DNA from 3 places in the Aeromonas sp. MdU4 genome. Region 2 is predicted to be linked to each of the others. Evidence: predicted binding sites of a transcription regulator. Region 2 holds the regulator's gene; each other region holds the start of a gene.
The links. The regulator sigma-54, encoded in region 2, starts transcription at its own class of promoters, with help from an activator protein. The targets are predictions, from matches to a motif close to TGGCACNGTTTTNGCTT.
Positions count from the first base shown of each region.

Region 1: glnA (glutamate--ammonia ligase) is a predicted target of sigma-54. The motif match lies at 1,071-1,087, and genes of this name have one in related genera.
Region 3: fliE (flagellar hook-basal body complex protein FliE) is a predicted target of sigma-54. The motif match lies at 8,317-8,333, and genes of this name have one in related genera.

Region 1 covers NZ_JBHFMW010000030.1:33,615-44,436, forward strand. The annotation lists gene typA (translational GTPase TypA) at 1-792, opposite strand, end outside; gene glnA (glutamate--ammonia ligase) at 1,144-2,553, shown strand; gene ACE1BR_RS18190 (DUF4124 domain-containing protein) at 2,669-3,250, shown strand; gene glnL (nitrogen regulation protein NR(II)) at 3,331-4,386, shown strand; gene glnG (nitrogen regulation protein NR(I)) at 4,396-5,814, shown strand; gene add (adenosine deaminase) at 5,955-6,956, shown strand; gene ACE1BR_RS18210 (class I SAM-dependent methyltransferase) at 7,114-7,779, shown strand; gene rmuC (DNA recombination protein RmuC) at 7,875-9,215, opposite strand; gene ACE1BR_RS18220 (hypothetical protein) at 9,212-9,427, opposite strand; gene ACE1BR_RS18225 (ferredoxin-type protein NapF) at 9,568-10,089, shown strand; gene ACE1BR_RS18230 (Rrf2 family transcriptional regulator) at 10,145-10,597, opposite strand.
Region 2 covers NZ_JBHFMW010000016.1:9,895-20,716, forward strand. The annotation lists gene murA (UDP-N-acetylglucosamine 1-carboxyvinyltransferase) at 1-66, opposite strand, end outside; gene ibaG (BolA family iron metabolism protein IbaG) at 85-342, opposite strand; gene ACE1BR_RS08505 (lipid asymmetry maintenance protein MlaB) at 342-614, opposite strand; gene ACE1BR_RS08510 (ABC transporter substrate-binding protein) at 611-1,243, opposite strand; gene mlaD (outer membrane lipid asymmetry maintenance protein MlaD) at 1,246-1,743, opposite strand; gene mlaE (lipid asymmetry maintenance ABC transporter permease subunit MlaE) at 1,751-2,530, opposite strand; gene mlaF (phospholipid ABC transporter ATP-binding protein MlaF) at 2,530-3,330, opposite strand; gene ACE1BR_RS08530 (KpsF/GutQ family sugar-phosphate isomerase) at 3,538-4,533, shown strand; gene kdsC (3-deoxy-manno-octulosonate-8-phosphatase KdsC) at 4,533-5,087, shown strand; gene lptC (LPS export ABC transporter periplasmic protein LptC) at 5,084-5,644, shown strand; gene lptA (lipopolysaccharide transport periplasmic protein LptA) at 5,631-6,158, shown strand; gene lptB (LPS export ABC transporter ATP-binding protein) at 6,162-6,887, shown strand; gene ACE1BR_RS08555 (RNA polymerase factor sigma-54) at 6,953-8,392, shown strand; gene hpf (ribosome hibernation promoting factor) at 8,414-8,701, shown strand; gene ptsN (PTS IIA-like nitrogen regulatory protein PtsN) at 8,704-9,150, shown strand; gene rapZ (RNase adapter RapZ) at 9,198-10,064, shown strand; gene npr (PTS phosphocarrier protein NPr) at 10,085-10,357, shown strand; gene ACE1BR_RS08580 (BglG family transcription antiterminator) at 10,375-10,822, opposite strand, start outside.
Region 3 covers NZ_JBHFMW010000023.1:241,894-252,715, forward strand. The annotation lists gene fliL (flagellar basal body-associated protein FliL) at 1-371, opposite strand, end outside; gene ACE1BR_RS13415 (flagellar hook-length control protein FliK) at 429-2,375, opposite strand; gene fliJ (flagellar export protein FliJ) at 2,443-2,883, opposite strand; gene fliI (flagellar protein export ATPase FliI) at 2,911-4,242, opposite strand; gene fliH (flagellar assembly protein FliH) at 4,315-5,130, opposite strand; gene fliG (flagellar motor switch protein FliG) at 5,134-6,195, opposite strand; gene fliF (flagellar basal-body MS-ring/collar protein FliF) at 6,188-7,897, opposite strand; gene fliE (flagellar hook-basal body complex protein FliE) at 7,960-8,277, opposite strand; gene ACE1BR_RS13450 (hypothetical protein) at 8,464-9,240, opposite strand; gene pyk (pyruvate kinase) at 9,491-10,822, opposite strand, start outside.

The DNA.
Region 1 (10,822 bases), on a different contig from region 2:
TTCAGTACGGGACAGACCCAGGTAACCCAGCACTTGGCCAACTTTACCATTACGGGTTTTGCCATCAGCACCAACGATGGTGACCTGCTGGTTGGTCTTGACGCGACCACGAGTGATACGGCCGATACCGATAACACCTACGTAGGAGTTGTAGTCCAGCTGGGAGATCTGCATCTGGAAACCACCGTCGGCATCAGCCTTCGGCGCTTCAACGTTGTCAACGATAGCCTGGAACAGCGGCTCCATGTTCTCGGACTCGACGTCCTGATCCATAGAGGCCCAACCGTTCAGTGCAGAGGCGTAAACAACTTTGAAATCCAGCTGTTCGTCGGTGGCACCCAGGTTGTCAAACAGGTCGAATACCTGATCCATTACCCAGTCAGGACGAGCACCCGGACGGTCAACCTTGTTGATGACCACGATCGGCTTCAGACCCTGGGCGAATGCTTTCTGGGTCACAAAACGGGTTTGCGGCATCGGGCCGTCTACGGCGTCAACCAGCAGCAGCACGGAGTCAACCATGGACAGTACGCGCTCAACTTCACCACCGAAGTCGGCGTGACCCGGGGTATCAACGATGTTGATGCGGTAGTCATTCCAGCGGATCGCAGTGTTCTTGGCGAGAATGGTGATGCCACGTTCCCGTTCCAGATCATTGGAGTCCATGATCCGTTCCTGGCCTTCCGTGGAGCGGTCCAGGGTGCCGGACTGCTGCAGCAGCTTATCAACCAGAGTCGTTTTGCCGTGGTCAACGTGCGCAATAATCGCAATATTGCGTAAATTCTCTAACATTCTCGCCTCAATCACCGGGTAAAATTGGGCGCTAATTGTACTCTTGCCTTTGTGATCTGCCTAGCAGAATTGCAGTACATTCGCGCTTAACAACAGATCTGGATCATAGACCTCTCCGACAAACCCTGCTTAGATGGGCGGTGACCGTATTTCGCGCACCATTACAGTGCACCAAAACGATCCAGCATCGCACTAAATTGATGCAACGCGAGTCGAGATCGCCTGATTGTGGGGAGCCGCTTCAGCGGGATTGCCCTGAAATCAAGCTGTCACAAACTTGGCACGATACTGGCTTATGTGAATACGATGACGCATTCACCCAGAGAGTTTTAACACCGGAGGTTACTTAGCATGTCAGCCCAGAACGTTTTGGCCCTGATCCAGGAACACGAAGTCAAGTTTGTTGATCTGCGCTTTACCGACACCAAGGGTAAAGAGCAGCATGTATCCATCCCTGCTCACCAGGTTGATGAAGATTTCTTCGAAGACGGCAAGATGTTCGATGGTTCCTCCATCGGCGGCTGGAAAGGCATCAACGAATCCGACATGGTACTGATGCCGGACGCAGCCTCCGCCAAGCTGGACCCGTTCACCGAAGAGACCACTCTGAACATCGTTTGTGACGTGCTGGAACCTGCCACCATGCAGGGTTACGACCGCGATCCGCGCTCCATCGCCAAGCGTGCAGAAGATTTCCTGAAGTCCAGCGGCATCGCTGACACCGTGCTGTTCGGGCCGGAGCCGGAATTCTTCATGTTCGACAACATCACTTTCTCCAACACCATGGGCCACAGCTTCGTGAAAATCGAATCTGAAGAAGCCGCATGGAACTCCGGCACTGCCTATGAGCATGGCAACAAGGGTCACCGTCCGTTCGTGAAAGGCGGTTACTTCCCGGTTGCGCCGGTTGACTCCTCCCAGGACATCCGTGCCGCCATGTGTCTGGTGCTGGAAGAGATGGGCCAGGTTGTTGAAGCTCACCACCACGAAGTGGCCACTGCCGGTCAGAACGAGATCGCTACCCGCTTCAATACCCTGACCCTGAAGGCTGACGAAGTACAAGTGCTGAAGTACGTGATCCACAACGTGGCCCACGCCTACAACAAGACCGTCACCTTCATGCCGAAACCCATGTTTGGTGACAACGGCTCCGGCATGCACTGCCACCAGTCTCTGGCCAAGAACGGCGTCAACCTGTTCGCTGGCGACCTGTATGGCGGCCTGTCCGAGATGGCTCTGCACTACATCGGCGGTATCATCAAGCACGCCAAGGCCATCAACGCCTTCGCCAACCCGACTACCAACTCCTACAAGCGTCTGGTTCCGGGTTATGAAGCACCGGTCATGCTGGCCTACTCTGCCCGCAACCGCTCTGCCTCCATCCGTATCCCGGTGGTACCAAGCCCGAAAGCTCGTCGTATCGAAGTACGTTTCCCGGATCCGGCAGCCAACCCGTACCTGGCCTTCGCTGCTCAGCTGATGGCCGGTCTGGACGGTATCATCAACAAGATCCATCCGGGCGATGCCATGGACAAGAACTTGTATGACCTGCCGCCGGAAGAAGCCGCAGAAGTGCCGACCGTAGCCGGTTCTCTGGACGAAGCCCTGGCCGCTCTGGATAGCGATCGCGAGTTCCTGACCCGTGGCGGCGTGTTCAGCGATGACTTCATCAACTCCTATCTGGAACTGAAACAGCAGGATGTTGACCGTGTGCGCATGACCCCGCACCCGCTGGAGTTTGAACTGTACTACTCCGTCTAAGTCGGAACAGACTGCCCGTTTAAATCCGGTCAGCTTGCTTAATCGTGACAAAACCCGCCATCTGGCGGGTTTTTTCTCTGATAGGATTAAGCAATATACCGTCAAGGAGAGATGGATGAACAACAAGCATGGCATAGGGGTGCTCACCCTCCTGTTGCTGACCTCATTCGGGGCAGATGCGGCCAAGGTCTACTCCTGGGTCGATGGCAATGGCGTCACCCACTACACGGATGCACCGCCACCAGGCACCAAAGCCAAGGTAGTCGACCTGCGAGTTGCCCCCCTTATCGGCGGCTCACCCAGCTCGGTACAGGTAGACAACTTCAACAGCCTGACCGGCGCCGATGCCAGCAAGAAGAAAGAAGCGGCCAAACTGGTGATCGAACTGCTCTCGCCAGAACAAGGCAGCACCCTGCGCGACAACACCGGCAACATCGTCTTTCAGGGCCAGATAAGTCCGAAGCCACCGACTCAGTATGATGTACGCCTGACTCTGGATGGCAAGGCTGCCCCCATCGTCAGCAACAGCCTCTCAATCCGGATCGAAAATGTCGATCGCGGCGCCCACGAAGCCCAGCTCGAACTGCTCACCAAAGACGGTACGATCCTTGCTAAATCCACTCCAGTCACCTTTTACCTGCATAGAGCGAGCGTGGATCCGGCTCCCAAACCCACCCCCAAAGCCGATCAGGGGTGATAAAGCGCACCGATGCGGGTAAACTCAATGCACCATATCGGTGCATTGCAGGTGCACAGCACCGTTTTAGGGAGAAACCTGTGCCAACCCGCTCGGACAACGCCAAAACACTGTTGGATAACTTGCTGACCGCCGTGATCCTGATGGATGAGCGGCTCTGCATCCAGTTCGTCAATCCCGCAGCCGAACAGCTGCTCTCCCTTAGTGAACGGCGGCTGATTGGCATCGAACTGCCCCATCTGCTGGAACATATCTCCCTCGACCTGCAACGGCTGAAACATTGCCTCATTTCAGGGCAGGGCTTTACCGACAGCGAAGTGACCCTGGTGGTAGAGGGAGAACCGCGGTTGGTGGAGCTGAGCGCCACCCCGATGGCCGACCACGAACAGCGTCTGCTGGTCGTGGAGCTGCGCAAGATCGACCAGCAGAAGAAGATCAGCCAGGAGCAGCAGCAACATGCCCAGCAGCTGGCAGCCAAGGAGCTGGTACGTGGGCTGGCCCACGAAATCAAGAATCCCCTCGGTGGCCTGCGCGGCGCAGCCCAGCTGCTGCAAAAGGAGCTGCCGGATCCGGCCCTGCGCGAATACACCGGCATCATCATCGAACAGGCTGACCGACTGCGGGTTCTGGTCGATCGACTGCTCGGCCCCCAACGCCCCGGCCGCCACCAGATGCACAATGTCCATTCGGTGCTGGAGCAGGTTCGCCGACTGGTGGAGCTGGAGCTGCCTTCCTCGGTCCGCATCGAGCGGGATTATGACCCCAGCATCCCCGAATTCGAAATGGAGCCGGATCAGCTGCAGCAGGCGTTTCTCAACATAGTGGGCAACGCCGCCGAAGCGCTTGGCAATCAGACTGGCCTTATCCGCATCAAGACCCGCACCGCATTCCAGATCACCATCCACGGCCAGCGCTACCGGCTGGCGGCGGAGATCAAGATCATCGACAACGGCCCCGGCATTCCCGATGCCATCCGCGACACCCTGTTCTATCCGATGATCACTGGCAAGGAGGGGGGCACCGGGCTTGGCCTCTCCATCGCCCAGAACCTGATCGACCAGCACAAGGGCAAGATCGACTGCATCAGCTGGCCGGGCCACACCGAATTCACCATTTTTCTACCGCTTCGCAAGTAAGGGAACCCCATGACCGCCAAAGTGTGGATCGTCGATGACGACAGCTCTATCCGCTGGGTGCTGGAGCGCACCCTCGGCAGCGAAGGCTTCAACTGCGAAAGCTTTGCCGATGGCGAAGCGCTGCTGCACGCTCTTGAGATGCGCTCGCCCGATGTGATCCTCTCCGATATCCGGATGCCCGGCATCGATGGCCTGAGCCTGCTGGAGCAGATCCACCGCCGTCAGGCCGATCTGCCCATCATCATCATGACCGCCCACTCGGACCTCGACAGCGCGGTCAACGCCTACCAGCGCGGCGCCTTCGAGTACCTGCCCAAGCCGTTCGACATCGATGAAGCGGTGACCCTGGTGCGCCGCGCCGAGAACCACCTCAAGGAGCAGCGCACCAAACGCAAGTCTCGCCAGCAAGAAGCCACCGCCACTCCCGAGATCATCGGCGAGGCCCCGGCGATGCAGGAGGTGTTCCGCGCCATCGGTCGCCTGTCGCGCTCCAGCATCTCGGTGCTGATCAACGGCCAGAGCGGTACCGGCAAGGAGCTGGTTGCCCATGCGCTGCACAAGCACAGCCCGCGCGCCCACAAGAACTTCATCGCCCTCAACATGGCGGCCATTCCGAAAGATCTCATCGAATCTGAGCTGTTCGGTCACGAGAAGGGAGCCTTTACCGGCGCCAACAACATCCGTCACGGCCGCTTCGAGCAGGCAGATGGCGGCACTCTGTTTCTCGACGAGATCGGCGATATGCCGCTGGATGTGCAGACCCGGCTGCTGCGGGTCTTGGCCGATGGCCAGTTCTACCGGGTCGGTGGCCACCAGCCGGTGCAGGTGGATGTGCGGATCATCGCCGCCACCCACCAGAATCTGGAGAAACGGGTCGCCGACGGCGAGTTTCGCGAGGATCTATTCCACCGCCTCAACGTCATCCGCATTCACATTCCTGCCCTCAGGGAGCGGCGCGAGGATATCCCCCAGCTGGCTCGCCACTTCCTGCTGCGTGCCGCCAAGGAGCTGAACGTCGAGGCCAAGAGCCTGCACCCTGACACCCAGGCCTATATCAGCCGCCTGCCCTGGCCGGGTAACGTGCGCCAGCTGGAGAACGTCTGCCGCTGGCTCACCGTGATGGCCTCCGGGCAGGAGGTGCTGGTGAGCGATCTGCCTCCCGAGCTGCTTACCCCCATCACCCACAACGCCGAGCCGGGTCAACCAGCGTTGCCCGGCTGCTGGCAGCAGCAGTTGCAGGAGTGGGTGGCCAGCAAGCTGGCGCTGGGAGAGACAGACATCCTGGCCGATGCCATGCCCCAGTTTGAGCGGATCATGCTGGAGACGGCGCTGGAACATACCCATGGCCACAAACAGGAGGCGGCCCGCCTGCTCGGTTGGGGTCGCAACACCCTGACCCGCAAGCTGAAAGAACTCGATATCTCATGAGTCCCAGGGAAAACGATTCCCATCACGCCTTGATAAATCACTGACCAATAAGACCCCGTTTACCTGTGAACGGGGTATCTTTTTTGAAAGCCCCGCCTAGAATGGCAGGCTTTCAAAACTGACTCGACGAGGGCGCCCCCATGATTGACAGATCTCTCCCCCTGACCGACCTGCACCGCCATCTGGACGGCAACATCCGCCCACAAACCATCCTCGAGCTGGGCCGCCAACACAATATCCAGCTGCCAGCCTTCGAGCTGGAGGCGCTGCGCCCCCACGTGCAGATCGTCGAGAACGAGCCGAGTCTGGTCGCCTTCCTGAAGAAGCTGGACTGGGGTGTAGCTGTGCTGGCCGATTACGACGCCTGCCGCCGGGTCGCTTACGAAAACGTGGAAGATCTGCTGCGTGCAGGTATCGACTATGCCGAGCTGCGCTTCAGCCCGGCCTACATGGCGATGGCCCACAAGCTGCACCCGCAGGGCGTGGTGGAAGCTATCATCGATGGCGTGACTGCGGGCAGCCGTGACTTCGGCATCAAGGCCAACCTGATCGGCATCATGAGCCGTACCTTCGGCACCGAGCAGTGCAATCAGGAGCTGGCCGCCTGTCTGGCCCACCGCGACAAGCTGGTCGCCATCGATCTGGCCGGTGACGAGCTGGGCTTCCCGGGCGAACTCTTTGTCGACCACTTCCGCAAGGTGCGCGATGCAGGCATGCGCGTCACCGTACACGCCGGTGAAGCCGCCGGCCCCGAAAGCATGTGGCAGGCCATTCGCGAGCTGGGTGCCGAACGTATTGGCCACGGCGTCAAGGCAATTGCTGATCCGGCCCTGATGGCTTATCTGGCCGAGCACCGCATCGGCATCGAATCCTGCCTCACCTCCAACGTCCAGACCACCACGGTAGCGAGCCTGACCGACCACCCGATCCGCCAGTTCCTGGCTGCCGGGGTACTGGCCTGCCTCAACACCGACGATCCTGCGGTGGAAGGTATCGACCTGCCCCACGAATATGAAGTGGCCGCCCCGGCCGCAGGCATGACCGCGAGCGAAATCCGCACCGCCCAGCAGAACGGCCTGACCCTGGCCTTCCTGAGCGATAGCGAGAAAGCCGAGCTGAGCGCCCGCGCTGCCAACCGCTGATTAACACCGGCAGTACAAATAAAAACGGCCCACTTCGGTGGGCCGTTTTTATTTGTGGCGGAGATCCCGCAACTTCAAGCCTGCGGTTCGATTAACAGATTTCATATCGTATACATGAAAATATTCCTGCCGATTACAGCATTATGGGGAGATGGTCATGTTGAAAAGTCTGGATCTATTTGGCAAGGCGCTGAAAGAGCACTATCAGAACAGAGGTGATGAAACCTTGCAGATCAATATCAGCGGGCAAGAACCATATTGTCTCCCACTCGCTATCTTTTTTCGACCAGCCGACTACTACCAGCTTGATCGCCGGGCTTTATCTTTGTGCAGGGGAAAGACGCTGGATATAGGAGCTGGAACGGGTGAACACTCGCTCTTTTTACAACAGCAGCTTTTTGATGTGACCGCCCTCGATATCTCACCCTTGGCCTGTGAGGTGATGCAAGCCAGAGGCGTCAGCAGAGTCATCAATGCCGATATCTTTTCGGCCAGTTTTGACACCCCGTTTGATACCTGGTTGCTACTCGGTCGCAGTATCGGAGCCGTGGGCAACATTGAAATGTTGGGTAAATTTTTCGAACTTGCTCGCCAATATATTTCGCCAAACGGTCAAATCATTTTGAACTCAACGAACGGGAGTTCTAACCAGACCGTTATACGAGAGCTCTCTTTTACCTATAAAGGAGAGACCGAGGCGCCCATCAATTGGCTGGATATCGCTCAGGATCAGCTGAGCAGGGAGGCGGCTAAATATGGCTTTTCTACTGAAATAATCGATATAGAAACTGATGGTAATTATCTGGCGGTGTTAAAGAAATAACCATGCTTATCGTTCTCTTCTTAAAAACAGAGCCCAAATCGGCAAAAGGCCCAAACCGGGTTTGGGCCTTTTGCAGACAAGCAGGATCAGGCTAACTACTCCCGCTCCTTGTCGCGCTCCAGCGCTCGCTCCACCAGCGGCTCGGGCAGGCTCTTGGTCACTTCCACCCCCAGCTCGCGGAAACGCTCGACCTGCGCAATCAGGTTGCCACGGCCGTTGACCAGCCGCCCCATCGCCTTGTCGTAACTCTCCTGCGCCTTGTGCAGGCTGCCGCCCATCTGCTGCATCTCCTCGACAAACAGCCGCAGCTTCTCGTAGAGGCGGCCAGCCCGCTCGGCAATTTGGCGGGCATTCTGGTTCTGCCGCTCGTAGCGCCACAGGTTCTCGATAGTGCGCAGCGCCACCATCAGATTGGTAGGACTCACCAGCAGGATGTTGTTGTCGAGGCCATAACGCACCAGCGAGGGATCGGCCTCCATCGCGGTGAGGAAGGCGGGCTCCACCGCCACAAACATCAACACATAGTCGAGAGTGCGCACCCCCGGCAGCTGCTGGTAATCCTTGCGGCCCAGTTCGCGGATATGGTTGCGCACCGAGGCGACGTGCTCCTTGAGCGCCACCGCCTTCTCCAGCTCATCCCCGGCGTTGTACCAGCGCTCGTAGGCAGTCAGCGACACCTTGGCGTCGATGATGATGTCCTTGTCCTGCGGCAGGTGGACGATCACGTCGGGCTGGTAGCGCTTGCCCTTCTCCACCTCGATATTGACCTGGGTGTGGTACTCGTGACCCTCGCGCAGACCGCACTCACTGAGGATCCGCGCCAGCACCACCTCACCCCAGTTGCCCTGCTGCTTGCTGTCGCCCTTGAGGGCGCGGGTCAGGGCCGCCGCCTCTTCGGTCATGCGGGCGTTGAGCTCGGCGAGGCGCTCCAGTTCGAACTTGAGGCTGTGACGCTGGGCTGTCTCCTGAGCGTGGGTCTCCCCCACCTGACGGCGAAAACCCTCCAGCTGCTCTTTGAGCGGACTCAGCAGCAGATCGAGACTGTTCTGGTTCAATTCACGGAAGTTACCGGAGTTTTGCTCGAAGATCCGGTTGGCGAGATTTTCAAACTGCTGGCTGAGGCGCTGCTCCGCCTCCTGCTGCAGTTGCAGCTTCTCGGCGGCGGCCAGCCGCTCGCTGCGCAAGGTTGCTTCGGCATCCTTGAGGCGAGCGGTCAGCTTGATGAGCAAGGTTTGTTGCTGATCCAGCTTCTGCTGGCCCTGTACCCGCTCGTCATGAAGTGCGTCAAAGCGCTCCTGCAATGCTTGATGGCGCTCCTGTGCCAACAGCAACTCCTGCGCCTGCGCCGTGGTGGCCCGCCGCCCGATCAACCAGCCGATCCCGAGCGCCAGCAGGGCAGCTGGCAGCAGGATTCCCCAGAGCCCCGGCTCGATCATCTACGACCCCGTTGACGCAAGAAGAGTTCGAGATAGCGGTTTATCAGCAACCAGATCACCACGTAAATGAGGTAAGCAGCCAGCACCACCCACTTGTGGGTGTTAACGCCGGTATCGAGCTCGGCGAACTCGATACCCTTGATGCGGCAGTAAGCCCACATCAGCAGGGGAAAGATGTAGAGCAGGGAAGCACGCCAGAGAAATAGCCACATATGTTTTCATTCAACCACACAAAAAGACTCGCCTAGCTTACACAAGGGCAACTGCGCTTGCGATCCTGGCGGCAGCTATTCTCTGGCCTGCTTCCCGAAACTTCGATAAAATTAACCCCTAATAGGTATCAGGGGCGAGCATGACTCACTATTTCCTCCGTTGGCTGACACAAGGTTGGCAAGCTTCCCGCAAGCCCACCGTGGTCTGCCATGAAGCGCGCCCGCCATGGGCCATCGAGGAGTCCCAATACCTCTCTCTCTGCACCCGCTGTGGCGAGTGCTTCAAAGCCTGCCCACGCGGCCTGCTCAAACCGGCTACTCAGGAAGAGTACCAGGGGAGCCCCATCGCAGGCACACCGGTACTGGATCTCGCCTGCGGTCAGTGCAGCTATTGCGGCAGCTGCGCCAGAGCCTGTCCCACCGGCGCCCTCGACCTGCAACTGGGCCGTCAGGTGCAAACCCGGGTTCAGATCGAGGAGAGCTGTCAGGCACGGCAGGGGTTCTACTGTCTGCTCTGTGAAGATGCCTGCCCCCAACAGGCGATCAAGGCCAGCACCGATGGCATCAACGTCAACATGGATGCCTGCAATGGCTGCGGTGCCTGTGGCCTCGCCTGTCTGCACGGCGCCATTACCCTGATCCGTCAACCCGGCAATCGCTGAAAAGCAAAAGGGGCCCTCAGGCCCCTTTCACATCTTGTTCGTTATTCCACGCCTGTCAGGCCATGGTCACAATCGTCTCTTGCTCGATGCCCAACAGGTGGCAGAGACGAGTCGGGTCGCGCACCGCATCGGCCAGCGTGAACTCCCCCAGCACTTCGAGGAAGGCGTTCATGGCACGGCGCAGAATACCCTGAATGCGGCAACCACCGGAGAGACGGCAGTTCTCGCGCTTGCAGTCGACCGGACAGAGCACATGCTCCATGTCCATCACCACATCACGCAGGTTGATGGAGACCGCTGAACGACCGAGGCGGATGCCGCCGTGCTTGCCACGTACCGTCTCGATATAACCCTTGATACCAAGTTGGTGCACTATCTTGACCACGTGGTTGCGAGAGATGCCGAAGGTATCGGCCACTTCGGTGATGGTCGACAGGCGATCCCCCGGTTGAACCGCCAGGAAGGTCAGGGTACGCAGGGCGTAGTCGGTAAATCGTGTCAGTTGCATGGTCGCACTTGCCTCTTACTACAAGCCAGGAATCAGGACGACAACATTGAGCTAAGAGGCAGGAGACAACCGATTCGCCTCTGCCCGGCAGAGGGGCCTGTCTCTTAATCTGAGTTGCGGAGTGACAGGTTAAGAGCAGCACAACCGGGTGTCGATGAAGATGCACATAAATCGACACTTTCTTTGATTGATCGCAAACTTGCCGGGTTAGCCCGGTGTTTGCCC
Region 2 (10,822 bases):
TTTGGCGCCGGAGATGGTCACTTCGCCGTTAAGAGTACAACGACCATCGATTTTGAATTTGTCCATTTTTACTTCGTTACCAAATCAGGAGGGCAGTAGGAATTTACGTTCGCGCTTCCACTCGGCTTCGGTGAAAGCCTTGATGGAGAGGGCGTGAATGGCGTTGCTGGCGATCTTGTCCATCAGCGGGGCATAGATAGCCTGCTGCTTCTTGACCCGGCTCATGCCGTCAAACATGTCACCGACGGCGATCACTTGGTAGTGACTGCCATCTCCTTTGACATGGACTTCGGACAATGGCAGAGCCTCGAGGAGTATCGCTTCAATTTCAGAGACTTGCATTATGCGTCCTCAGTTGTGAGCGGGGTTGACTGAAACAAATCGGCCACCCCGTAAAGGTTGGCCAGGGTATAGAAATCACTGGAGGCGCCCACCAGTTGCGGTGTGGCGCCTCGCGCTAATACGGCTTTCGCCCATTTGACCAGCAGCGCCAGTCCGGCGGAGTCAAGGGTGGTGACGCCGTCGAGTTCGAGTCGGTCATTTTGCCACCACTCGGTACGGCGTAGCCACAGGTCATTGACCTGTGGCGCCTGCAGCTCACCGCAGAGGGTCATTTCTTGAGCACCAGCGGCTTGGCGTTGTGTTCACGCAGTTGGGCGATCACCGCATCGATGCCATTCTGGCGAATGAGTCCGCCCAGTTCGCTCTGCTTGGCGGAGAGCAGGCTGATCCCCTCGGCCACCATATCGAAGGCTTTCCACTCGCCGGTCTTGTTGTTCTTGCGCAGTTTGAACTCGAGGAAGATGTCCGGCTTGCCCGCCTCTTTCACGCTGACGCTGACGGCAGTGATGTTGCCATCGGGAGCCTTGCCTGGCTCGACCTTGACTGTCTGCTTGTCGAAGTGGGCCAGCGCATCGGCGTAGGAGCTCACCATGTACTCGGTGAACACATCGACGAAGGCATTGCGCTGTGCCTCGTTGGTCTGCTTGATCTGGTTACCCAGCACCTTGTAGGCGGCGAAGCGGTTGTCCACGTAGGGCAGCAGCTCTTCGCGGATGATCACCCGCAGGTGATCCGGGTTGCTCTTCACCTGCGCATGGTCGGCTTTCAGGCGGGCAAAGGTCTGTTTGGCGGCCTGGTCTACCAGCGCATAGGGGTCGGTCGCATCGACCGCTGCCTGGGCAGACAGGGAAAAGAACATGCTGGTCATCAAGCCCAGCAGCAGGGCAATCTTCTTGAACATGGTTACTCCTTCTTGCTGTCTGATTTGCTGTCGGACGATTGGCTATACAGGAACTTGCCAATCAGATCTTCCAGCACGATAGCGGATTTGGTGTCTTCAATCAGGTCGCCCTCCTTGAGCATGCCGGTACCCATCTCCTCATCGCTGAAACCGGGCATCAGGCCGACGTACTGCTCGCCGAGCAGACCGGAAGTGAGGATGGAGAGGGTGCTGGTATCGGCAAACTCACCGGCACTCTTTTGCATCAACAGGGTGACTTCGGGAACCTGGGTTTTCGGGTCCAGAGCTATGTCGCTGACTCGACCCACCACCACACCGCCGACCTTGACCGGCGAGCGAACTTTCAGGCCGCCGATATTATCGAAATGCGCGCGCAGGGTATAGGTTTCTCCTTCCGGTTTGAAGCTCAAACCGGCCACTTGCAGTGCCAGCGCCAGAACGGCAGCTATGCTGGCCAGCATGAAGGCGCCGACCAGGAATTCTACTTTGCTGAACTTCATCGTTACCTTATCCAAACATGACTGCAGTGAGTATAAAATCCAGGCCGAGTACGGCGAGGGATGAGTGGACCACTGTGCGGGTCGTGGCCTGACTGATCCCGGCCGAGGTGGGCTTGGCATCATAGCCGTTAAAGAGGGCAATCCAGGTGATCACCAGAGCGAAAATCAGGCTCTTGATGGCGCCCTGCATGATGTCTTCCCCCCAGTCGACGGAGGACTGCATGGCAGACCAGAAGCCCCCTTCGTCTACCCCGAGCCAATCCACCCCGACCAGCTTGCCGCCGAAGATGCCGATCAGACTGAACATGAAGGCCAGCAGCGGCATGCTGATGACCCCGGCCCAGAAGCGGGGCGCCACCACCCGACGCAGCGGATCGACAGCCATCATCTCGAGGCTTGAAAGCTGCTCGGTTGCCTTCATCAGGCCAATTTCGGCTGTCAGGGCCGAACCGGCGCGGCCAGCAAACAGCAGCGCCGTGACCACCGGACCCAGCTCCCGCAGCAGGGAGAGGGAGACCAGCGGGCCCAGGCTCTGCTCGGCACCAAAATCTTTCAGTACGTTGTAACCCTGCAGCGAGAGCACCATGCCGATGAACAGACCGGAGACCAGAATAATGGCCACCGACTGCACACCCACCACATACAACTGCTGGATCAGCAGCGGGAAGTGCTTGCGCGGCTCGGGTTTGCCCGCCAGTGCATGAAACAACATGATGGTGGCGCGACCGACGGAACTGATAAACCGCACTCCGACCAGCCCCAGCTTGCTTATTTGACTTATCAACATCAGAGATCCTGTAGCAGATCGCCTGCCGGAAAATGAAACGGAACAGGACCGTCGGGCAAACCTTTGAGGAACTGCTCGACCTCGGGATTGTGCTCTTCGCGCAGCTGCTCCGGTGTGCCGTGCGCCACCACCTTGCGGTTGGCGATGATGTAGGCGTAGTCGGCGATGCTGAGCACCTCTTTTACGTCATGGGTGACGATGACGGAGGTGATGCCGAGAGCATCGTTCAGATCCTTGATCAGCTTGACCAGCACCGCCATGGTGATGGGATCCTGGCCGACGAACGGCTCGTCATACATGATGAGGTCGGGATCGAGCGCAATCGCCCGCGCTAGCGCTGCCCGGCGCGCCATGCCGCCGGAGAGCTCGGAGGGCATCAGTTTCGCCGCGCCGCGCAAGCCCACCGCCTGCAGCTTCATCATGACGATGGTGTGGATCAGCTCTTCCGGCAGGCCGGAGTGCTCCCGCAGCGGGAAGGCCACGTTGTCGTAGACCGTCATGCCGGTAAAGAGGGCGCCGCTCTGGAACAGCATGCTCATCCGCTTGCGCACCTCGTAGAGGCGACTGCGGGAGAGGGTGGGGATATCTTCCCCGTCAAACAGGATGTGACCGGACTCCGGCTTGATCTGGCCACCGATCAGCCGCAGCAGGGTGGTTTTACCTATGCCGCTCGGGCCCATGACGGCGGTCACCTTGCCACGAGGAATGGTCAGGTTGATCCCGTCATACAGCAGCCGATCTCCGTGACTGAAGGTCAGATCGGAGATGGTGATCAGGTCATTGTTCAAACAATTGTCCATCCGGTGTAAATGAGGTGCGAATTTTATGGGCTAGTCTAGGTCTAAGCAACAGCAAGGAACAACTATTGAACAGGCCGTCAGCCTCTTGGCGCGACAGTTTTCTGTAACAAAGTGCGTCATCAGTAGCGGGGTTCACCATCCGATTCGCTTATCCGGACAGACTTTTTTATAATCCCGCAGCTAATTTCGGCCCGGAGCTGTGTCTTTATGTCTGTAAAGCCTGAGAAAGTGTCTGAACTGTTCGATTTTCGTCGCAGTGCCCGTGCGGTGCTGGACATAGAAAAGCAAGCCATTGATGGTCTCTATCAGTACCTGAATGATGCCTTCGACAAGGCGTGCGAGATGGTGCTGTGCTGTGGTGGCAAGATAGTGGTCACCGGGATGGGCAAGTCGGGCCATATCGGCAGCAAGATTGCCGCAACCCTGGCTAGTACCGGCACTCCTGCCTTCTTCCTCCACCCGGGGGAAGCGAGCCACGGCGATCTGGGCATGGTCTCCAGCGGTGACCTCATTATCGCCATCTCCAACTCCGGCGAGAGCGATGAAATTCTGGCCCTGCTGCCGGTGCTCAAGCGCCGCGGTATTCCGCTCATCTGCATGACTGGCAATCCGGCTTCCACCATGGCCAAAGAGGCCAACGTGCACTTGTGCATCAAGGTGGAGAAAGAGGCCTGCCCGCTGGGTCTGGCGCCCACCTCCAGCACTACCGCAACTCTGGTGATGGGCGATGCGCTGGCGGTGGCCCTGCTGGAGGCGCGCGGCTTTACCGCCGACGATTTCGCGCTCTCTCATCCGGGCGGCTCCCTTGGCAAGCGTCTGCTGCTGCGGGTCGGTGACCTGATGCACCGCGGCGAGCTGTTGCCCCGGGTGGGGATAGATGCCACCATCAGCGAAGCACTGCTGGAAGTGAGCCGTAAAGGGCTCGGTATGACCGCAGTGGTTGACCAGCACGGTCTGCTGGCAGGGCTCTTTACCGATGGCGACCTGCGCCGCATTCTCGACCAGCAGATCGATATTCATTACACCCCCATCAGCCGTGTGATGACGGCCAACTGTGTTACCGTAGGCCCAGAGATGATGGCAGCAGAAGCCGTCAAGCTGATGGAAACAAGGAAAATCAACGGATTACTGGTGGTGGATGGGGACAAGCGCCCGCTCGGCGCCTTCAACATGCACGACCTGCTGAAAGCCGGAGTAATTTGATGCAAAACGTACCGACCCTCTATGGTCCGGTGACGCGCAGCCAGTATGACAAGGCGGCGCAAATCCGCCTGTTGGTGTGCGATGTGGATGGGGTGCTCTCCAACGGCCTCATTTACATGGGAAACAACGGCGAAGAGCTGAAAACCTTCTGTACCCGCGATGGTGCAGGCATGCGAGCCCTGCTCAATGCCGGGATCGAGATCGCCATCATTACCGGGCGCAACTCCCGCATCGTCAGTGATCGGATGAAGAGCCTGGGTGTGACTCACGTGGTACAGGGGGCCGATAAAAAGTTGCCCCACTTCGAAGCGCTGCTGGCCAAGCTGGGTCTGACACCGGAACAGGCCGCTTATATGGGTGATGACACCATCGATCTGCCGGTGATGCAGGCCTGTGGCCTCGGTATCGCCGTGGCCGATGCCCATCCGCTGGTCCTGAGTCGTGCCGATCTGGTGACTCGTCTAGGTGGTGGTATCGGGGCGGTACGCGAGGTGTGCGATCTTATCCTGCAGGCGCAAGGACATGGCGACTACCAGCCAGAGGCATCGGTATGAGCAGACAGACCCTGTTGTTTGCGCTGTTGTTGTTGGTGGCTCTGGTTGCCTGGCAACTGGGCAAGGTGGAGCTGGTACCGGAAACTGTGGTTAAAACCGAGCACTATCAGCCCGATTTTGTCGCCAGAGATCTGGTGACGACCCGTTTTGATATCAATGGCAAGCGCACCGAGCGGTTGGAATCGAGCTATGCCGAGTACTACCAGACTCTGGAGCAGGCAACCTTCGAGCAGCCGGTAGTCTACATGTTTGATGAACAGGGTGACGCCGAATGGAAGGTGACAGCCGAAAACGGTGTGCTCAATACCGATGACAACGTGATCCTGCGGGACAAGGTGCATCTGGATGGTCTGCTCCCCGATTCCTTCATCTCCACGCTGGATACGCCTTATCTGGAGCTGGATCTGGTGACGCAGGATGTGCGCAGCAACCGGCAAGTGAACATTCTGGGTCGGGATTTCCAGACCCAAGGGGTTGGCCTGAAGGGCCATCTGGATCGCAAATATTTTGAGTTACTGGATCAAGGCCATGCCATCTATTTCAATGAAAAACGCTAATCTGGCCCTCGCAGCCCTGTTGCTGTGCGGCGCGGTGAGTGCCAAAGAGTCTGACTTCACCGAGAAGGTCTATGTCGATGCCGTCAAGCAGGTGGCCGAGATGCAGGACAACCGCATCACCTTTGAGCAGGATGTCATCATTACTCAGGGCACCATCAAGATCCACGCTGACAAAGTCGTGGTGACCCGTTCCGGCGAGAAAGGGGCTGAGGTGATGACTGCTTATGGCAAGCCCGCCACCTTCTTCCAGATCCTGGATAACGGCAAGCCGGTCAATGCTCACGGCAACAGCATTCGCTATGAGTTGAAGAACCGTCTGGTGATTATTACTGGCAATGGTCAGCTCAAGCAGGAAGATAGCCAGGTTAATGGCGACCTGATCCGCTATGACATCGTCAAACAGAAGATGATTGCCGAGAGCAAGAGCCCGAACCAGCGGGTTAAAACCGTGTTCCTGCCGGATCAGGTAGAGAATTTCGATAAGCCCGCCGACCAGAAGAAGCAGGGAAAATAAGCCATGGCAGTGTTAAAAGCAGTGGGCCTGCAGAAGAGCTACAAGCGTCGCATGGTGGTGAGTGACGTGAGTCTGGAAGTTGGCACTGGCCAGATCGTCGGTCTGCTCGGCCCCAACGGTGCGGGCAAGACCACCTCTTTCTACATGATTGTGGGGCTGATACAGCGTGATGCCGGTCTCATCACCATTGATGATCAGGATATCAGCCTGCAACCGATGCACGTGCGGGCCCGCAACGGTATCGGTTACCTGCCTCAGGAAGCCTCCATCTTCCGCCGCCTGTCGGTATTCGACAACCTGATGGGGGTGATGCAAACCCGCAAGGGATTGAGTCGTGAGGAGCGGGAGGACAAGGTCCAGCAGCTGCTGGAAGAGTTCAATATCACCCACATTCGCGACAACCTGGGCCAGAGCCTCTCTGGTGGTGAGCGGCGGCGAGTCGAGATCGCCCGCGCCCTGGCCGCCGAGCCACGTTTTATTCTGCTGGACGAGCCATTTGCAGGTGTCGACCCAATTTCTGTGATAGACATCAAGAAGATCATCCAGCACCTGAAAGATAGGGGCCTCGGTGTCTTGATTACCGACCACAACGTCAGAGAGACTCTGGACGTATGTGAGAAGGCCTATATCGTCAGCCACGGCAAGATGATTGCCGAAGGTGCACCGGCTGACATCCTCGCCGATGAGCAGGTCAAGCGCGTCTATTTGGGCGATCAATTCAGTCTATAGTAAGGGGGCATGCCTTCATTTCCTTTGACGTGTGCCTCGCTGAACACAAGGATATCCCGACGTAGATGAAGCCGACATTACAGTTGCGTCTCGGTCAGTCCCTGACCATGACGCCGCAATTACAACAAGCGATTCGTCTGCTACAGCTCTCCACGCTGGAACTTCAGCAGGAAATTCAGCAAGCGCTCGAAAACAATCCTTTGCTGGAGCAGGAAGAGAGCGAAGTGCTGGAGACCAGCCCTGAGGCGCAGGTCGATGCCAGCCAACTGGACTCCAGCGATGCCATGGCTCAGGAGCAGATGCCGGACGAGTTGCCGGTAGACACCACTTGGGACGAAGTCTACTCAGCCGGTACCGCCCAGAGCGCGGGCCCTATCCACGATGGGGAAGATACCGTCTATCAGGGGGAGACCACCGAAAACCTGCAGGATTATCTGCTGTGGCAGATGCGCCTAACGCCATTCAGTGATGTGGATGCCGCTATTGCGCTCGCCATCATCGATGCCATCGACGAATCCGGTTATCTGACTGTTGCGCTGGAGGATATCCAGGCTGCTGTCAGTAGCGATGAGGTGGAGGTTGAGTTGGACGAAGTGGCTGCAGTCCTCAAGCGGGTGCAGCATTTCGATCCGGTTGGCATTGCCGCCCGTTCGGTACAGGAGTGCCTGCTGATCCAGCTGGAGCAGTACGACCCGCAAACTCCCTGGCTCAATGAGGCCAAGGAAGTCATTCTCGAGCACATGGAACTGCTCGGCAACCGCGATTACCGTACCCTCGCTCGCAAGATCAAACTCAAGGAGAGCGACCTCAAGGAGGTGCTCGATCTGATCCAGTTGCTGGAGCCGCGTCCCGGTAACGGCATTATCCAGAGTGACTCCCAGTATGTGATACCGGATGTCTCTGTGGTCAAAAAGGGCAATAAATGGGTGGTCGAACTCAATCCCGATTCCGCCCCCCGCATTCGGGTCAACGAGGCCTATGCCGCGATGGCCCGCAATGCGCGCAGTAGCACCGACACCCAGTTTATTCGCTCCCATTTGCAGGAAGCCAAGTGGTTTATCAAGAGCCTGGAGAGTCGCAATGACACCCTGCTGAAAGTAGCCAGTTGCATTGTCGAGCAGCAACAGGGCTTTTTCGAGTATGGTGAAGAGGCGATGAAACCCATGGTGCTCAACGATATCGCCGAAGCCGTAGAGATGCATGAATCCACCATTTCCCGGGTGACCACCCAGAAATATATGCATACCCCACGGGGCATTTTCGAACTGAAGTTTTTTTTCTCCAGCCATGTGAACACCGAAGGAGGAGGAGAGTGCTCATCGACCGCAATCCGCGCGCTCATCAAAAAGCTGGTGACGGCAGAAAATCCTGTCAAGCCGTTAAGTGATAGCAAGATCGCGGATTTGCTGGCCGAACAGGGTATTATGGTGGCGAGACGCACGATCGCTAAGTACCGCGAATCCTTGTTTATCCCACCTTCCAATCAGCGCAAACGCCTGGTTTAGGCAAAACAAAAGGATGATGTTATGCAAATTAACCTGACCGGACACCATGTCGAGATTACCGAAGCTCTGCGTGATTATGTGAATAATAAATTTGCCAAACTCGAGCGTCACTTTGACCACATCAACAACGTGCATGTGGTGCTTAGCGTGGAAAAACTGAACCAGATAGCGGAAGCCAAATTGCATGTCAGCGGGGGTGAGGTATTCGCCAATTCCGAGCATGCCGATATGTATGCTGCGATAGACATCTTGCTCGACAAGCTGGACAGGCAGATCATCAAGCACAAAGATAAGTTAAATAAAAAATAACTATGCAACTTGAACACATACTGAGTCGGGACTGCACCAAGAGTGCAGTCCCTTGTACCAGCAAGAAACGGGCCCTCGAAATCATCAGCGAGCTGGCCGCAGAACGCCTTGGCACTTCCCGTCAGGCGCTGTTTGAATGTTTGCTGGCCCGCGAAAAAATGGGTAGTACCGGGATCGGTGCCGGTATTGCGATCCCCCACGGTCGCATTGACGATGAATTCCCTCCCACCGCCATCCTGATGACCTTTGCTGACCCTATCCCTTTTGATGCTATCGACAATCAACCGGTTGACCTGCTGTTTGCCTTGCTGGTGCCGGAAAGTGAGTGCAAACAGCATCTCAAGACCCTTTCCCTGATGGCTTCCAAGCTGGGTGACAAGGCGGTCTGCCGCCAGTTGCGTCAGGCAACCAGCGATGAAGAACTCTATCAGATCATGACTTCGGCCTGACGTTCAGGCCGTTCGATGACACACCTGCTTTGGCGTGAGGGAACAAGATGCAGTTAATCGTGGTGAGTGGACGTTCGGGCTCCGGTAAAACGGTAGCCCTGCGAGTACTTGAGGATCTGGGCTACTACTGTGTAGACAATCTGCCGGTCAACCTGCTGCCCCAGCTGATCGTTTCGGTCGAGAGCCAGTACGACAAGCTGGCAGTCAGTATCGACGTACGCAACCTGCCGAGCGATCCGGAAAAACTGGAGAACCTGCTGGCGCAGGTGCGTAACGAAGGGCGGGTCGAATTCACCAGCTTCTTCTTCGATGCGGATAACGGCACCTTGCTCAAGCGTTATGGTGAGAGCCGCCGCTTGCATCCCCTGTCGCGCAACAAATTGTCGCTGGATGAGGCGATCCGGGAAGAGACCCACCTGTTGGCACCCATCTCCTCGACTGCCGACCTGCGTATTGACACCACCACCCTCAGCATTCACGACCTGAGCGAGCTCATCAAAACCCGGGTGCTCGGCAAGAAAGAGAACGAACTGGTGTTGGTGTTCGAGTCGTTTGGTTTCAAATACGGCATTCCCAAAGATGCTGACTTTGTGTTCGATGCCCGCTTCCTGCCTAATCCGCACTGGATCCCCGAGCTCAAGCCCTTTACCGGCAAAGATGAGCCGGTTGCCAACTATCTCTCTGCTCAGGCCGACGTGATGCTGTTTACCCAGCAGATTGAGAGCATGTTGGCGACCTGGTTGCCCCATCTGGAGCGCAATAATCGCAGCTACCTCACGGTCGGTATTGGTTGCACCGGTGGTCAGCACCGCTCGGTCTTTATCGCTGAACGGTTGGCCAGCGCTTTCCGCCTGCTCGGCAAGAACGTGCAGATCCGCCATCGCACCCTCGACAAGAGTGCACCCCAATCCTGATGGGCAAATAGGACGACTCGATGACTGTTTCTGCCTCGGTTGAAGTGAAAAACAAGCTGGGCATTCATGCCAGACCGGCCATGATGCTGTTCGAGCTGGTACAGGGTTTCGATGCTCATGTCCTGCTGCGCAATGAAGATGGAGTAGAGGCCGATGCGGACAGCATCATCGGCCTGTTGATGCTCGATTCTGCGCAGGGACGGCAGGTGGAAGTACAGGTGGAGGGCCCCGAAGAGGTCGAGGCCCTGGCCGCTGTGGTGGAGTTGTTTACCTCCGGCTTTAACGAGGAGTAGTCACTCCCCGCTCGGTTTTATGAGCCCGTCCTGGCCAGCGTTTTGAAGCTGGCAAAATCGTGACAAGCCAGCAGATTTTTGCTGGCTTTTTCGTTCATGAATGCCAGAAACAGGTCATAGAGGCCCATCGCCTCCTCGTAGTCGGCCTTGCTGATGGCCAACACGAAGATCAGCGTGGCAATCTCACCATTCCCCCATTCGATTCCCTGTGGTGCCAACACGGTGTAAACCAGGGTGCGGCGTGCCAGTAGACCGAGGGAGTGGGGCAGGGCAATGCCTTCTCCCAGCATGGTAGAGACGATCCGCTCCCGCTCCTGCAGTGAGGCTCTGAAGCCGCTCTCCACCAGCTCTTCCCTCTCCAGTTGATCGCAAATACGAGCAAACAGTTCTGCTTGAGTGAACGGTTCTTTGACAACCATGAAGTGGTCGGCATCGAAATATTTGTCGAGCATGTAGGGGCGAGTG
Region 3 (10,822 bases), on a different contig from region 2:
GCGCTGAACACCCGCAGCAACGTGCCTTCGATCAATGGGATATTCTGTTTGGCCAGGGTCTCATCAGCCGCTCCACGTACTTGCAGCTGGATCTTGATCTGCACCAGTCGATCCCGCTGTACTCCTGCCACGTTGAAGACAAAGGGGCGCGGCATCCCGACATAAAGGGAGGGTTGAGGTGCTTCCACCTTGGGCTTGGCATCCTTACCCTCCGCTGCTTCTGCGGGGGGTTTATCCGAGCCGGAGAGCATCAGGAAGGCACCTGCACCACCACCGCCGAGCACAATGACCGCCAGGGCGATGATAATGATCAGCTTCTTTTTTTTGCCCGCGGCCGGGTCTTTTAGCGTCAATTCGTTATCGTCAGCCATCCCTTGTCCACCCTCGTCTCAAACTTGTTCGATATCATAAACTTACTCGGGATTGCATCAAGCATAGAAATCAATTCCGGAACCGTTTGTCGATTCCACTGAAACATTCAGGGTAGAAGTGGTGAACTCCCCCTCAAGCTGTCCGTTACCAGAGCGCGATGGGTCACCACCCTGTCCCTGTTGGCCCTGACCGGCGAATGCCGCCTGACCCTGTTGTTGCTGCTGTTGTGACTGCTGCTGAACCTGGGTCTGACCGAGCTGGATCCCCTGCCCTGCCAGCATATCGCGCAAGCGCGGCATCGCCTGCTCCAGCATCTCGCGAGTCTGTCCATGTTGTACCACGAAATGGACGTTGGCCTGACTGTCGGCCCCAATCTGGATCTGGATCTTCATCTTGCCAAGGCCGATCGGGTCGAGCTGGATCTCCGCTTGCTGCAGCTTGTCGGCCAACATCAGATTGACCTTCTGGTGCAGCTCGGCAGGCGCCTCCTGACTGGCCAGTTTCAGATGGGGTAAATTCTGTGGTTCACGGCGTACCGCACCCTCTGCGGAAGCGAGCGCTTTGTTCTCAGCCACTTGTGGCTGTGGCTGACTGTTCTGACTATGTTGCACCGTCTGGCTCTGGCTGTTCTCGCTGCTCGCTGTCGTGGCAAGGAGACTCTTGTCCGATTCACCGGCCTTCGGTTTCACCTCCAGCTGCACCGCTTTGCGCTGCTCGCTGCTACTGCCGGTTACGACCATTTGCTGGATACCGGCCGAGATGGTCGATAGCGGTGCTTGCGGCCCCTGAGACTCGGCTTGTGCCAACACCTGCTGCGGCGCTTCCATCACCGGTGTCGCAGAACCATCGTTCTGGTTCATTACGACGTGAGTCGGCGTATTTTGTGCAACGCTGCTGGCTGTAACCCCTTGGGTGCTCTGGGCCGTACTCTGGTTGGCAGAGGTCGCTGTTGTTTGCTGGCTCCCCGTCCCCTTGCTGGTGCTCTCGGTGGCAGCAGTGGTGGTTGTCGTACCGGGATCTGGTTGCTTGACCCCATCACTCACCTTGAGAGCGGCCCCCTGATTCACAGCCTGAGCAGCTTGCTCCTTGCTGGCCATGGCATGACTAGATGTGGCGAAGGCCTCTGATTTTCCGTCCCTTCCCTCTTTTGCGGGAAGCGTTTCACCCGGTTTGCCAGCACGAGCCAGCTCATCGGCAGGCAACGCCTTAGCCAATTGCGCCAATCGCTCAGCGCCGGAGAGCGGTTTTTCACCTTTCCCACTGGCAGCCTCGGAGTGAACCTCCTCTTTGAGGGGACGGTGATCGCCCTTGGCAGCGGCATCATCCGCTTTAACTGAACTCCCCTTTGCGGCGTTCATGGCGTCAGATAGCTCGCTAGCATCACCGGTTGATAGTAGTTCGGATGACTGGGCAGCCGCTTTGTCCAGAGCCGCCCCCATAGTCGCGAGAGTCGATGAGGATTCAGCAGCTGCTTTTCCGGCGAGCGGTTGAGCAACCTTGCCAGCAGAAGGAGAGAGGTCTTGCTCCTGCTCACCCTCTTGTGGCGGCAAAGGATTGCCGTCAACCCGGGCATCAGAGGCGGTACTCTGCGGCGAAGCGACGGCCAGCTGTGTTGTCACCAGCGAGGTATCAAGTTTGAGGGAGTCTTGCAGGCGAAGCAGAAAATCATTGATCGGCAAGTCGTCATCGCTCTTCTGCTCGGCGTCTGGTTGCTCCTCCTTCTCTTTGATGGTCTTGCTGTTACTTTCAGGCGCCAAAGATTTGGCTGATCCAGCCAAACTGGCATCCTGACCATTGCTGATGGTGTCTGCAGCCCCTTTATCACTGGGCGGCCCTTTTTTATCACCGCCCTGTACTTTGGCAATGTGCGAGGCGAAGTCGCCCTTGCTGTCGGCGCCAGTGCCACTATCAATCGCCTTGCTCTCGGAGATTCCGCTCAGGGGGGCTTTATCCAAACCGTTAGCCGGAGCAGGAGGCGTTTGTGTCAACAGTGTCTGCATCATGATGGGATCCCTGAATTCTGGCGGCCCCCAACGAGATGGCCCCCGACAATACCCAGTTCAAAGCAAGTTACAGGCCAGAATAATGAAACCGCCGCAACATGGCGTACTCATCCAGCATCTTTTGCTCCTGACGCAGGGCCTTCTGCTGTTCACGGCTCGCCTGCTTCTCCAGCAACAGCTCCACCGCCTTGCGCCGTTGCTGGGCCGCCAGCCACTCCTCACGTCGCAGTTCCAACGCCTGACGTACCTGCAATACCCCTTCGTACTGCTGAGTCGCCGCCTGTTCGAGTTTGTTGATAAAAGCGTGGTACTGGCTATTTTGCTGGGGTGAGATCCCTTGCAAGCCACGATCGGTCCACTGCTGGTGATAGATCTGGCGGTACTGGTTAAGAGCATTCTGCTGATCCATGAACAGCTTGAGATCCTGCTGCGCTTTCACCAGCGCCAGTGCGCACTGCTGCTCAGCCTCTACCAACCGCTCGGCCAACAATACCAACCCTCTACTCATCGTCGACCTCCTCCATCCAGACTGTCATCAGCGCATCAGTGGCATCGCCACCATCTGCAAGGCTTGCAGGCCATCATCGTAGTGAATGACCTCGCGCATACCCTGCTGCAAGAACTGGTCCAGATAAGGCTTTTGAATGATGGCGCGGTCGATGCGAGGGTCGGAGCCCTGACTGTAAGCACCAATGGTGATGAGATCCCGGTTCTGCTGATAGAGGGAGTAGAACTGCTTGAGGGTGCGCGCCAGATCCATGTGTTCCGGCGAAGTCACCATGGGCATAACCCGGCTGATGGACTTCTCGATGTCGATGGCCGGATAGTGACCCGCATCGGCCAGCTCGCGCGACAGCACGATATGGCCATCGAGAATGGCCCGCGCCGCATCAGCGATGGGGTCTTGCAAATCATCCCCCTCAGTCAGCACGGTGAAGAAGGCGGTGATAGAGCCTTGGCCGTCACTACCATTGCCCGCCCGCTCCACCAGCGCCGGTAATTTGGCAAATACCGAGGGCGGATAGCCCTTGGTTGCTGGCGGCTCGCCCACCGCCAGCGCGATCTCACGCTGGGCCTGAGCGTAACGGGTAAGAGAATCCATCAAGAGCAGCACGTTGAGCCCCTGATCACGAAAATACTCGGCGATGGCCAGCGCCGTTTCACACCCCTTGAGACGCATCAGCGGCGAAGCATCGGCGGGAGCTGCCACTACCACGGAGCGGGCTCGCCCCTCCTCCCCCAGAATGTCTTCGATAAACTCTTTCACTTCCCGGCCCCGTTCACCGATGAGGCCGACCACCACCACATCCGCCACCGAGCCGCGGGTCATCATGCCAAGCAGCACCGATTTACCGACACCGGAACCGGCAAACAGCCCCATCCGCTGGCCCTGACCCACCGTCAGCACGGCGTTGATGGCGCGCACCCCCACATCCATCGGCTGATGGATCGGGCGGCGAGAGAGCGGGTTGATGCGGTGCTGAGCAAACTGCACCGTCTGAGAGGAGAGAATGGGGCCGAGGCCATCGAGCGGCTGACCGATGCCATCGATGACCCGGCCAAGCAGGTTCATGCCAACCGGAATGCCGTGCTCCTCGGTAATGGGCACCACCCGGGCTCCAGGGATCACCCCCTTGAGCTGTTCGCTCGGCATCAAAAACAGCCGATCGCCGGAGAAACCCACCACTTCGGCCTCCAGCATGCCATCCAGGGTATCGATGCGACAGAGCGCACCGATAGCAGCACGACAACCTATGGCCTCAAGGGTGAGGCCGACCACCCGGGTCAATTTACCGGCAACCGGCGGCTTGGGGGCGCTATCGCGCACCCGATACCCTTGCAACCGATTGAGTAACGAGCCGCTCATCTAGCCTCCTGACATATGACATTGAATGAGTCTGCAGGGTAAGCGGTACCCATCGAGTCGCTCCTGCTGGCCTTAGCCACGGATATCCTGTCCTGCCTTGTCCCGCACATTGTCCCGCAGAAAATTGCGCAACAGCTGGTCGATCCGTCCCGAGAGGGTCAGATCGATGCTGGAGAGTTCTGTCGCCAGTTGCAGATCACCGGGAGAGAGGGTGGGCTCGCTCTGCAAGCGCCAGTGACGCTTGACACACTCTTCGGCGCCAAAAGCCTGCTCAACCCGCGCAATATCATCGGGATGCAGCATCAGGGTGACCCCCTGCTCGGCAACTGGCAGCAAGGCTAACCCCTGCTTGAGCGCTTCCAGCAAGATACGGGGCGAGGTCTCGGCTTCGTGGCAAATAAGTGCGCGGGCCAGCTGCATTACCAGCGAGACAAGTTGCTGCTCGACCGCCTGATCCAGCTCCTGCAGGGGAGTGGCCAGACGATCTGTCAGGGACTGCCAGTGAGCCATCTGCTGCTCAACCAGCTCGCGCCCCATGGCCAACCCCTCTTCACGCCCCTGTTCGAGACCGGCAGAGTGGCCCTGCTGCAACCCTTCCAGCTTGCCCTCTTCGAGCCCTTTGGCAAAACCGGCCTCACGCCCCTCAGCCATCCCCTCTTCCCAGGCAGCCTGACGGATCGCTTCGAGCTCTTCGGCGGTGATACTGGGGGTCGGCTCCTGCTCGGGCTCCGGCTCCACCACCTCCTCTTCCTGCTGATACCAGTCAGGAGCAAGGCCGAGGGCATTGGTCTCGACCTCCGCCTCGGCCTCCATCTCGGGCCAACCCCAGGCCTCTACCCGTGCATCATCTCCATCAGGGCGTACATAGCCACGCAATTTGCTGCTCATAGATTAGAGGAACTCCTCGCCACCACCGGAGCCCAACATGATCTCGCCAGCATCGGCCAGACGACGGGCGATGGAGAGGATCTCTTTCTGGGCAGCCTCCACTTCGGAAACCCGGATCGGCCCCATGGCTTCCAGATCGTCGGCCAGCATCTCTGCAGCCCGCTTGGACATGTTCTTGAAAATCTTCTCGCGCATCTGATCGTCGGACCCCTTGAGGGCACGCTGCAGCAAATCTCCCGGCACTTCCCGCAGCATGGTCTGAATGCCGCGGTCGTCCACATCGATGAGGTTCTCAAACACGAACATCAAATCCTGGATCTGCTGGCTCATCTCTTCGTCCGACTCGCGGATGGAGTCCATCAATTGGCCTTCGATATTGGTATCGAGGTAGTTCATGATGTTGGCAGCAGCCTTCAGGCCGCCCATCTTGGCCGCTTGGGCTCCCGCCGCACCGGCGAACTGTTTCTCCATGATGTCGTTCAGCTCTTGCAGGGCAGCTGGTTGTACTTCTTCCAGGTTGGCAATACGCATCACCAAATCGAGGCGCACCTGCTCGGGAAACTGGCTTAAGATTTCGGCGGACTGCTCCGGCTCCAGATAAGAGAGGACGATGGTCTGGATCTGCGGGTGTTCGTTCTGGATGATGCTGGCCACCTGACGAGCATCCATCCACTTGAGCGAATCGAGGCCGCGGGCACCGGAACCGAGAATGATCTGGTCCACCAGGTTGCTCGCCTTGTCCTCGCCAAGGGCTGCCACCAGCGCCTTGCGCACGAAGTCTTCGCTGCCGATACCGATGTTGGTGTACTTCTGAATATCGTCGATGAATTGACGGTGCACTGCCGCCACCCGATCGTGACTGAAATCAGACATGGAGGCCATCGACATACCGAGCCGCTGCACCTGCTTGGGCTCGAGATGACGGAAAATCTGGGCGGCATCCTCTTCGTTGAGGCTCAGCATCAGCACAGCGGCCATCTCCATCCCGGACATCTGCTCCAAAAGCTGGCGCTGACTGTCGGTGATGTCGTTGCCAGTCACTTGGCTCTTATTCTCTTCAGGCATCTTTGGTTACCCACTCTTTAATGACCTGAGCGGCCAGATCCGGTTCGTTTGCCACCAGTGCACGCACCGCCTTGAGCAAATCTTCATCCCGGTGCAGATCAGGCAATTTGAGCTGGCCATCGCGCAATCCGAACACAGGTTCAGCTTCGGCCTGTGCTGCCAGCAAGCTAAGTTCATCATCCCCACCCAGTACTGTGTGGTTGTCAAAATCCAGATCCCCTTCCGGCTTGGCATCCGGGTAAAGCAGCCGCTTAAGCATGGGACGAACCACTGTGACGATCAATACAATAATGACCAGTACGGAGGCGGCGATGCGCACCGCACGCCAGAACCAGGGCTGCTCGTAGAGAGGCGCTTCGGCCACATTTTCCAGCTCGGGCCGGTTGAACGGAATGGCGACCACTTCAAGGGTATCACCCCGGGTCACATCAAAACCAAGGCCACCGCTCAGCAAACGGCGCAATGTATCGAGTTCTGCCTGACTGCGCGCTTCGCGGGTCACCTTGCCATCGGCAGCCGTGGCCGATTTGTAATCGACCGCAACCGAAACGGTCATGCGGCGAATGCCACCCATCTGGCGACGGGTATGGCTGACGGTGGTATCCAGCTCGAAGTTGCGAGTGGCCTCTTTGCGGGAACTGCCGGACGAGGATGCTGTCGCATCGGCGTTGGGGCCAGTTGCCTGCTGGGGAATATTGGATGCTGCTGGCGGCTGGTTGGAGAGTGCTCCCGGAACACCACCGCTGCTACCGTTGGCACTGTTCTCCTCCACGGTCATCTCTGAACGTACCGCGGGCAGATCCGGGTTATAGGTTTTGCGAGTCTGCTCCTGCTGGGAAAAATCGAGGGAGAGGTCCACTTCCGCCGTATAGTTGTCAGCCCCCAATACCGGGATCAGGATGGCGTCAATTTTTTGTTTGTACTCCAGCTCCTGCTTCTGTTGCATGGCAAACTCTTTGCGAGTCTGGGCAGAAACGGGATCTTGTGAACCTGAGTTGAGCAAGCGACCGTTTTGATCGGTGACGGTTACGCGAGTCGGTTCGAGACCGTGAACGGCAGAAGCGACCATGTCGACGATGGAGTCCACCTCTCCCTGCCCCAACGCAGCCCCTTTCAGGTTAACCACCACGGTGGCACTTGGCTTGCGTTCATTACGGGCAAAGACGTTGTCTTTGGGGATAGCCAGCAACACTTGAGCCTTGGCCACATTCTGAAACTGCTCGATGGCACTGGCCAGCTGGCGTTCACGACTCAGTTTGAGTCGTTCCCCTTCCATCCGCTGACTCACGCCAAAACTGGAGTCCTTCAGCAGAATGTCTTCCCCGTCACTGCTGGCATCAGCCGTGCTGGCAAGCCCTGCACGGGTCAATGCCAGCTTGATGCTGGGGTAGTTCTCGGCACTGACCAATACGTTCTTGCCATCGACTTCATAGGGGATCTTTTGTTGATCCAGAAAATCCAGGGTCTTGACCAGCTCCTGAGTGGTATAGGTGCCAAGCGGACGCATGTCCGGCTCCTTACCCCAGAGCAGGATAAATACGGCGATAGCGAGACAGATGGCAAGCCCCAGGATCAGGGTGATCTGGCGCAACACATCGGTATTGGACAGAAAGCCCAGAGCCGAACTCTTCTGCTCATTCTCATCAAGGGCGGCGGAGCCCTCATCGTTTAGCAGCAGATCGCCGTTTTGGTCAGTAGCCACGATTTATGTCCTTATTGCTGACATCGCCATGATGCTCGGTCGCCATGATTGGTTGAAATCCTTTATACCGGCATGTTCATGATGGTCTTGTAGGCATCGACCATCTTGTTGCGCACCTGAACAGTGGCTTCAAAGGCGATGGAAGATTTTTGGCCGGCGATCATCACCTCGGCCAGATCTACCGACTTGTCCCCCATATCAAAACGGGTGCGCAGATCATTCGCGGCGCCTTGCAATTCGTTGACGTTGCCCAATGCCTGTTGCAGCAGCAGGCCAAAGTCGGAGGTGGCCTGACGACCCGGTTGTGCTAATGGGATTGCACCAGCCTCAACCTTGAGTGCCTGCATCTCTTGCATCAGGCTGCTTGCACTTATTTCCATTTTCCATCCCCAGACAATTCATTGACGCTGACAGCTAACAAGCAATTATAGTGCCAATCAACCTGACAGCAGCCAGGGCTGGGGTTATAGCGGGATTACAGGCAGGATGGGCTGAGAAAAAATAACAATTCACACCGGCTGAACACCTTGGATATTCAACCGGAAAAATAGGGATCCTCACCGCCGTTATTGGGTCAGATCCTTGTCGATCCAATATTTGGAGCCGGAGATATTGGCATCAAGCAGCAAGCCCTTCTCGCCAATCTGGTAAATAGCCATGCCTCCATTGTATTTGGCAGTCAACTCTGCACTCTGTTTACCTGCCACCACGCCCATCTCGGAGGTGGCTTCCCAACCCTGGCTGACAAAGCTGTCAAAGCGCGCCTTGTCTTCAAACAGGATCACCTGCTGATAAAACTTGCCCCCGATACCGGCAGCAAGACCCGCGCCAAACATCTTCATATAAGTGTGCTTGCCATTTTTTCGATTAATCGCAACGCCAGCCCCCTGATTGGTGTGAAGCATCAGAGAAAATTTGCGCGAATCGAATACCGCATAACCATAGGCCTTATCAAACAGTAACTTGGCTGATGGCTGCTCGTTAAACAACCGCACCAGTGCGGTATCCGCCATGGTATTGAGTGCCACTCTTGCCTGCTGCGCCGTTTTGGGATTCAACATTTCGTCGAGTTTCTTGTCGGCGACTTTCAACCACTCCTTACCAGTTGCAATACTCTTGTCGGTCCACACCCCGGCAGTATTGAACGCCTCCTCACCCCACGCGGAAATGGACGCCCAGCTCTTCTTGGAGAAGTGGCTTACATCCTGCCACACCTCCTTGCCCGTTTCGCTCACTGCGCTGCCGAGATCGGATGCCGCTGCCTTGAGCTTGGCCCAATCGGCATAACAAGGGGAGAAGGCCAGACTCAGTGACAAGACCAACAGCCAGTTACGATGCTTCATCTTATTGCTCCCATTCTGCGTTGTCCGTTTGTTCACCATATAAGCCGGATGTCAGTCCCATCGTCCAAGTGAACGGATTTGTCATGTACTGCTTGCACAGGAAATACCCGCATTATCAAGATGGCTCGCCATTGAGGCAATCATTGAGTCCATTCTCACCTCACACTTGGCGTATGACGCCATGTTGCGAGCATAAAAAAAGCTGTTCGCCAGTGACGAACAGCTTTGATAACAGAACAGATGGAGGCTCTTATTCGACCATCATCACTTTGCAGGTATTGGTACTACCCACCGTTTCCATCTTGTCACCGTGAGTCAGCAGCACCATGTCGCCACTTTGCAGCAAACCTTTGGCCTTGAGCACATCCAGCGCGTCGCGGCACACTTCGTAGACCGGCTTGGTCTCGTCACCGTCAAACATCACCGGAGTCACGCCACGATAGAGGTTGGCCCAGGCCAGGGTCTTGTTGTGGGGAGACATGGCGAAAATCGGCAAGCCAGAGCTGATACGGGACATCAGCAACGGGGTGGTACCGGATTCGGTCAGCGCCACGATCGCCTTAACCCCTTCCAGGTGGTTGGCCGCATACATGGTGGACATGGCAACCGCCTCTTCCACCGAAGTGAAGGTGTAGCTCATACGGTGATTGGAGACGTTCAGGCTCGGGTGCTTCTCGGCACCGACACAGACGCTGGCCATGGAGGTCACTGTTTCGATAGGGAACTGACCGGCTGCTGTTTCGGCAGAGAGCATCACCGCATCGGTTCCATCCAGCACGGCGTTGGCCACGTCCATGACCTCGGCACGGGTCGGCAGCGGCGCGTTGATCATCGACTCCATCATCTGGGTCGCGGTGATCACCACCCGGTTCAGACGACGAGAGTGGCGGATCAGCTTCTTCTGTACACCAACCAGCTCGGGGTCACCGATCTCGACGCCGAGATCGCCACGGGCAACCATGACGGCATCGGAACCGAGGATGATGTCTTCCATTGCTTCATCGGTCGCAACGGTTTCTGCACGTTCAACCTTGGCCACGATTTTGGCATTGGAACCGGCTTCGCGAGCCAGTTCGCGAGCGTAACGCAAGTCATCGCCACAGCGCGGGAAGGAGACGGCCAGATAGTCCACATTCATGCGAGCAGCGGTTTTGATATCTTCCTTGTCTTTCTCAGTCAGGGCCGGTGCGGAGAGACCGCCCCCTTTCTTGTTGATGCCCTTGTTGTTGGAGAGAGGCCCGGCCACGGTCACCGTGGTGTGAATGCGGGTACCTTCAACCTGCTCGACTTTCAGCTGCACACGGCCATCATCCAGCAACAAAATGTCGCCAGAGACCACATCGTTTGGCAGGCTCTTGTAGTCGATCCCAACCTGCTCCTGACAACCTTCACCCTTGCCGAGGGCCGCGTCGAGAATGAACTTGTCACCGATGGCCAGATAGATTTTGCCATCCTTGAACGTGGAAACACGAATTTTCGGGCCTTGCAAATCACCCATGATGGCGACGTGACGACCGAGCTTGGCAGCAATGTCACGCACCTGATTGGCGCGCAGGATATGGTCTTCAGCAGTGCCGTGAGA